One region of the Bradyrhizobium sp. IC3195 genome, then DNA from elsewhere that is predicted to be linked to it. Evidence: predicted binding sites of a transcription regulator. Region 1 holds the regulator's gene; the other holds the start of a gene.

Evidence for each region. The regulator HrcA, encoded in region 1, represses chaperone genes, less so after heat shock. The targets are predictions, from matches to a motif close to GTTAGCACTCNCNNNNNGNGAGTGCTAAC.
Region 2: I6F09_RS28305 (co-chaperone GroES) is a predicted target of HrcA. The motif match lies at 1,706-1,734, and genes of this name have one in related genera.

Annotation. Positions count from the first base shown of each region.
Region 1 is NZ_JADYVG010000017.1:1,694-5,365, reverse strand. It holds gene hemW (radical SAM family heme chaperone HemW) at 1-31, opposite strand, end outside; gene rdgB (RdgB/HAM1 family non-canonical purine NTP pyrophosphatase) at 18-653, opposite strand; gene rph (ribonuclease PH) at 665-1,378, opposite strand; gene hrcA (heat-inducible transcriptional repressor HrcA) at 1,547-2,635, shown strand; gene grpE (nucleotide exchange factor GrpE) at 2,730-3,347, shown strand; gene pncA (bifunctional nicotinamidase/pyrazinamidase) at 3,500-3,672, opposite strand, start outside.
Region 2 is NZ_JADYVG010000019.1:76,175-79,846, forward strand. It holds gene groL (chaperonin GroEL) at 1-1,201, opposite strand, end outside; gene I6F09_RS28305 (co-chaperone GroES) at 1,320-1,616, opposite strand; gene I6F09_RS28310 (hypothetical protein) at 1,930-2,451, shown strand; gene I6F09_RS28315 (protein phosphatase CheZ) at 2,686-3,471, opposite strand.

The DNA of each region.
Region 1 (3,672 bases):
CGCCAAACGCATCCTTGTTAGCGCGGCTCAAGGCAGATCTCCGCCAGTTTCCGAAAAGCGCGGGCGCGGTGCGACAGGCCGAGGCCAAGTGGCGGCAGGCCGTGCTTCTCGATGCTGGTCATCTCGCCGAAGGTGCGGCTGTGCCCGTCCGGCAGGAACATCGGGTCGTAGCCGAAGCCGGCCGTGCCGCGCGGTGGCCAGATCAGCGTGCCGTCGACGCGCGCCTCGACCTCCTCGCGATGATCGTCGGGCCAGGCCACACAAAGCGCCGAGACGAAGTGGGCTTTGCGCTTGTCCGGCGTGGTGGCGCCGCGCTCCTGCAGCAGGCGCTCGATCTGCGCCATCGCCGCGTTGAAATCCTTGGATGGACCGGCCCAGCGCGCGCTGTAGATTCCCGGCGCACCGTCGAGTGCGTCGACGACGATGCCGGAATCGTCGGCGAAGGAGGGCAGCTTGGTCGCCTCCGCCGCGGCGATCGCCTTGATCGCGGCGTTGCTGCGGAAATCGTTGCCGGTTTCCTCGGGCTCGTCTAGGCCGAGCTCGCCGGCCGACACCGCCTCGATCCCGTACGGCGCGAGCAGCTCCCTCATCTCGGCGAGCTTGCCGGGATTGTGGGTGGCGATGACGAGCTTGTCGGTGATTCGGCGGTGCATGGGCCTATTGACTACGCCACGGCCAGTTTCTGCAAGTCCACCAGACGCGCAATGCCCTTCTGCGCCAGGGCGATCAGCTTCAGGAACTCGTCCTGCGTGAACGGCTCGCGTTCCGCGGTGCCCTGCACCTCGATGATGCGGCCATCGCCGGTCATGACGAAATTGGCGTCGGTCTCGGCTTCCGAATCCTCGGCATAGTCGAGATCGAGCACCGGCGTGCCGTTGTAGATGCCGCAGGAGATCGCGGCGACGTTGTCGCGCATCACGTTGGCCTTCACCATGTTGCGCGCCTTCATCCAGTTGAGGCAATCGGCAAGCGCGACCCAGGCGCCAGTGATCGAGGCCGTGCGCGTGCCGCCGTCGGCCTGGAGCACGTCGCAATCGACCGTGATCTGGCGCTCGCCAAGAGCTTCGAGATCGACGATGGTGCGAAGCGAGCGGCCGATCAGGCGCTGGATCTCGACGGTGCGGCCGCTCTGCTTGCCGGCGGAGGCCTCGCGGCGGGTGCGTTCGGAGGTCGCGCGCGGCAGCATGCCGTATTCGGCGGTGACCCAGCCGCGGCCCTGCCCCTTCAGCCACGGCGGCAGGCGATCCTCCAGTGTGGCGGTGACCAGCACATGGGTGTCGCCGAATTTAACGAGGCACGAGCCTTCCGCATATTTGACCACGCCGCGCTCCAGCGTCACGGGGCGCAATTCGTCGGGCGCACGGCGGCTTGGCCGCATGGGAAATCTCCAAAACTCACGGGAATAGGCTGTTCGCGGTGCTTGTAGGTGGGGCGGGGGTGGGCGGCAAGGGCTTATTCACCCCCTGACCGTCGGCCTGCAAACGCCACGCTTGTCAGACGCGGCCCGGATGGACAAATTATAAGGATCTGAGAGGAGTTACCGTCTGTGGCCCATCACGATCCGATCCATCTGATCGCGCCGCGCGCAGGCCTTGCCCAGCTCAACGAGCGTTCCCGCGACATCTTTCGTCAAATTGTCGAAAGCTATCTCGCGACCGGTGAGCCGGTCGGCTCGCGCAACATTTCCCGCCTGATTGCGATGCCGCTGTCGCCGGCATCTGTGCGCAACGTCATGGCCGATCTGGAACAGCTCGGCCTGATCTATGCCCCGCACACCTCCGCCGGCCGGCTGCCGACGGAACTGGGCCTGCGCTTCTTCGTCGATGCCCTGATGCAGGTCGGCGACCTCAACGAGGCCGAGCGGCAGGCGATCCAGAGCCAGCTCTCGTCCGTCGGCGAGGCGCAATCGGTCGAGGCGGCGCTGGACCAGGCCTTGATGCGGCTCTCCGGCCTGACCCGGGCCGCCGCCGTCGTGCTGACGCCGAAATCCAATGCGCGGCTGAAGCACATCGAATTCGTCCGCCTGGAACCGGAAAAAGCGCTGGTGATCCTGGTCGGCGAAGACGGCCAGGTTGAAAACCGCGTGTTGACGCTGCCGCCCGGAGTTCCCTCTTCGGCGCTGACAGAGGCCGGCAATTTCCTCAATGCGCGGATCCGCGGCCGGACCTTGGCCGAAGCGCGGCTCGAGCTCGAGACCGCACTCGGCGAGGCCCGTGCCGAGCTCGATCAGCTGACACAGAAAGTGATCTCGGCCGGCATTGCCAGCTGGTCCGGCGGCGAGAGCGAGGACCGTCAGCTCATCGTCCGCGGCCACGCTAATCTGCTCGAAGATCTGCACGCGCTGGAGGATCTGGAGCGGGTTCGCCTGTTGTTCGACGACCTCGAGACCAAGCGCGGCGTGATCGATCTGCTCGGCCGGGCCGAGACCGCCGAAGGCGTGCGCATCTTCATCGGCAGTGAGAACAAGCTGTTCTCGCTGTCGGGGTCCTCCACCATCATCTCGCCCTATCGGGATGCCGCCGGCCACATCGTCGGCGTTCTCGGCGTGATCGGCCCGACGCGGCTGAATTATGCCCGCGTGATCCCGACCGTGGACTACGCCGCCCGCATCGTCAGCCGCCTGTTGGGGGGCTGACCGGCCTTTCTGCCGATCACGGGCGCTTGATTTTCGCGGGCTTAAGCACGATATCCGGGCCAACATCCCTGAAACGAGTTCGAGATCAGAGCCGATGACCGAGCAAGACCGGCAACCCCAAGACACGACTGCAGCGACCGGCGAGCCCGTGGTGTCGAAACCCTACATCATGCCCGACGATCCCGAGCCGGGTTCGGTCGAAACCCTGCAAAAGGAAGCGGCTGAAGCGCGCGACCGCATGCTGCGGACGCTGGCCGAGATGGAGAATTTGCGCAAGCGCACCGCAAAGGAAGTCGCCGACGCCCGCCTCTACGGCATCACCGGCTTCGCGCGCGACGTGCTCGACATCGCCGACAATCTCCAGCGCGCACTCGATGCCGTTCCGGCGGAGGCGCGTGCTGCGGCCGATCCCGGCCTGGTCTCGTTGATCGAGGGCGTCGAGCTCACGGAGCGCGCGCTGCTCAACGCGCTGGAAAAACACGGCGTGAAGAAGCTGGATCCTCAGGGCCAGAAGTTCGACCCGAACTTCCACCAGGCAATGTACGAAGTGCCTGACGCGTCGGTGCCGTCGGGCACCGTGGTGCAGATCATGCAGGCCGGCTACACCATCGGTGACCGCGTGCTGCGCCCGGCGCTGGTCGGCGTCGCCAAGGGCGGCGCGAAGACTGCGCCCGCGGCGAACAACAACGAATCGAGCAGCGCGGCGAACTGAGTGTTGGCGTCATTCCGGGGCTCGACGAAGTCGAGAACCCGGAATCCATTGAACAGCAGAGACAACCGCACAATGGATTCTCAGGTGCGCAAATTGCGCACCATAGCTCGCGCTGAAGCGCGCCCCGGAATGACGGAAGGATAGCGCGCCGCCTACGCGCTCACCGCAATATCCGCAGACTGAATCCGCTTCACGCCCGCCTTGGCCATATCGGCCCAGGCCTTGGCGAGCGAGCCCTGCGTGTCGATGCCGCGGCAGGCGTCTTCCACCACATAGACCTCGAAGCCCGCCTTGCGCCCGTCGAGCGCGGTCCAGGCGACGCAGA
Region 2 (3,672 bases), on a different contig from region 1:
TGAGCGCGTCCTCGACGCGGTCCTTCTTCTCCTTGACCTCGATCTCGGTGGCGCCGCCGACGCGGATCACCGCGACGCCGCCGGCGAGCTTGGCGAGGCGCTCCTGGAGCTTCTCGCGGTCGTAGTCCGAGGTGGTCTCCTCGATCTGCGCCTTGATCTGGCCGACGCGGGCCTCGATGTCGGGCTTCTTGCCGGCGCCGTTGACGATCGTGGTGTTCTCCTTGTCGATCACCACCTTCTTGGCGCGGCCGAGCATCTTCACCGTGACGTTCTCGAGCTTGATGCCGAGCTCCTCGGAGATCAGCTGGCCGCCGGTCAGGATCGCGATGTCCTCCAGCATGGCCTTGCGGCGGTCACCGAAGCCCGGCGCCTTGACGGCCGCGACCTTGAGGCCGCCGCGGAGCCGGTTGACGACCAGGGTGGCCAGCGCCTCGCCCTCGACGTCCTCGGCGATGATGACGAGCGGCTTGCCCGACTGCACCACGGCTTCCAGCACCGGCAGCATGGCCTGCAGGCCCGAGAGCTTCTTCTCGTGCAGGAGGATGTAGGCGTCCTCGAGCTCGGCAGTCATCTTCTCGGCATTGGTGACGAAGTAGGGGCTGAGATAGCCGCGGTCGAACTTCATGCCCTCGACGATATCAACCTCGGTCTCGAGCGACTTGTTCTCCTCGACGGTGATGACGCCCTCGTTGCCGACCTTCTGCATCGCCTGGGCGATCATCTTGCCGATGGCGGCATCGCCGTTGGCCGAGATGGTGCCGACCTGGGCGACCTCGGAGGAGGCGGCGACCGGCTTGGCGCGCTTCTCGATGTCCTTGATGACGGCGGCAACCGCGGTGTCGATGCCGCGCTTGAGATCCATCGGGTTCATGCCGGCGGCGACCGCCTTGGCGCCTTCGCGCACGATGGCCTGGGCCAGCACGGTCGCGGTGGTGGTGCCGTCGCCGGCGAGGTCGTTGGTCTTGGAGGCGACCTCACGCACCATCTGGGCGCCCATGTTCTCGAACTTGTCCTCGAGCTCGATCTCCTTGGCGACCGTGACGCCGTCCTTGGTGATGCGGGGGGCGCCGAAGCTCTTCTCGATGACGACGTTGCGGCCCTTCGGGCCGAGCGTCACCTTGACGGCGTTGGCGAGAACGTCGACGCCGCGCAGCATGCGATCGCGCGCGTCTCCGGAAAACTTGACGTCTTTGGCAGCCATGGTCTGCAATCCCTCGTGTTATGTGATGTGTGTTGTCTTGTGCCGTGCGGCGGAACGATGGATGCCCGGATCGCCTGGATCCGGGCATGACATTCAGCGGCTGTTCAGGCGGACGGCCTTAGGCCAGCACGCCCATGATGTCCGACTCCTTCATGATCAGGAGCTCTTCGTTGTCGATCTTGACCTCGGTGCCCGACCACTTGCCGAACAGCACGCGGTCGCCGACCTTGAGGTCGATCGGGATCAGCTTGCCGGTCTCGTCGCGGCCGCCGGGGCCGACGGCGACGATCTCGCCCTGGGACGGCTTTTCCTTGGCCGTGTCCGGAATGATGATGCCGCCCTTGGTCTTTTCCTCGGCGTCGATACGTTTGACCACGACACGGTCATGCAGCGGACGAAATTTGGATTTAGCCATGACGTTTCCCTTTGGAGGCTCGCTTCGGAAGTAGTGGGGTCGGTGGGGCGGCGCTTCCGTCCCCCTCTCGTCGAGGATCGAACGGCGCGCTTAGCAATCGGGCTTTCCGAGTGCTAATAGTGGGTCCGGAAATATGGCTTGGCCGCGATCCTGTCAAGCAAAGGTGGTTAAGCGATTGTTGAGGCGGATATAGGATGGTGGCATTGGAAACTCGCTCGGGGCCTCGCCGTAAAGAACGACGTCATTGCTCCGGCAGCGGTTTTGCGCTTGGCTGCGGGAGGGGTGCGGCCATGGTCTTGTTCGGGGGAATGCCATGATCAGTTCGGCTCACGCGCGCACGGTTGCCAATCTGGCGGCCGCCTCTTGTCTGGCGCTGCTGCTGGGCGCCTGCGGCGGCGGCTTCAACCTGCCGTCCCTCACGTCGTCCCCGCCGCCGCCCGAAGCCGAACCTGGCGTCGCTCCGGAAATGCCCGCCAGCATCCGCGCCGACGAGATCGTCGGCCGCTGGGGCCTCGCCTCGTTCCAGAACCCGGCCGATCGCGCCCGCACCGAGAAGATGGCGCGTGAGCAATGCAGGAACCCCTACGTGATCACCGCCGGTTCCTCCGGTGGCGTGATCATGCATCTCGCCGACCAGGCGACGCCGCAGGAGCTGCGGCTGAAGGGCTCGCCGAGCGGCAAGAACTACATCGGGCCGGCCGGCCCGACCCCCGGCGACCAGGACCGCGAAATCGTCTCCTTCGACGGTCGCGTCATGATCACCCGCTTCATCGACAAGGATGCTGGTACGCGCTACGGCAACATGGTCTACGTCCGCTGCGCGCCGAGGGCGTGACGGTCTCTTACCCTCTCCCCTTGTGGGAGAGGGTGGCTCGCCGCGTAGCGGCGAGACGGGTGAGGGGTCTATCTCCTCACGAACGGTCTTGCGAGTGGAGAGAGCCCTCATCCGGCGCTTCGCGCCACCTTCTCCCACAAGGGGAGAAGGGAAGAAGAGTTCACGATCTGCACCGGCCAAAACAAAAAACGCCGGCCCAAGGCCGGCGTTTTGTTATTCCGATGTCGTCGCCGCTCAGTCGAACAGCGCGTCGATGTCGTCCTGCGAGGCGTGGCCGACGTCGCCGGCGAGCTTGGGGCCGTTGAGGAGCTTCTCGTCCTCGCTGCGGTTGTCGACCTGCGCGGGCACATGGGACTTGATCGCGTCGACGCCGCCCCAGATCTCCATCATCGCGTTGATGTGCTGCTCGATGAACTTCATCGTGCCCATGACCTTGCTGATGCGCTGGCCGGTCAGGTCCTGGAAGTTGCAGGCTTCGAAGATCGAGATGACGCGTTCCTGGATGTCGTCGGCAAGGCGCTTCTGCTGATCGATCGAGTCCACCTTCGACATCGCGCTGGCGGCCTGGTCGATCGATTCCGCGGCTTCGAGGATCTGCTGGGTCGCCTGCTCGGTGCCGCCGACCACCGCGCCGAGCTCGCCGTTGACCTTGGCCATCTCGCCGCCGTCGAAGCTCTTGCCGTGCAGCGTCGCGATCTCGCGCTTGGTGCGGTCGATGGCGTCGTGGATGAGGTCGAGCTCGACCTTCAGCTTCTCGCACTGCTCGATCTGCGCCCGGTAGGTATCGAGCATGGTGCGCGCTTCGGCAAGCTCGTGCGCGGTCGAGGCGTCGATCGCCGCCATGGCAGCGCTGCCGGACAGCGGGGCCGCGACGATGCCCTTCGCCATCTGGGCGCGGATCGCGCGCAGTTCGGCCATGATCTCGCTATGCATCGGGAGTGCCTCTTCAGTTACGTCTACAATGGGCATCTCGCCACCGACGATATCTTCGACGCGAAAACGCTTGCGGTGAACAGCCATCAGGATACTCCCCCCACCTCACTCACGCGTCTTTGTAGGCAGAAGCGATTTAACACGAAGTTCACAGCAGGAACTGCTGATCGGCCGCGCGCGACGCGGCGCAAAGAAGCGATTAACCATCACCGCGCGGCGTTCATCGAAAATAAACGCTGATCGCCAAATTGCAGGCGCGCTCGCGACGTGGTGAATCCAAACGCGCTG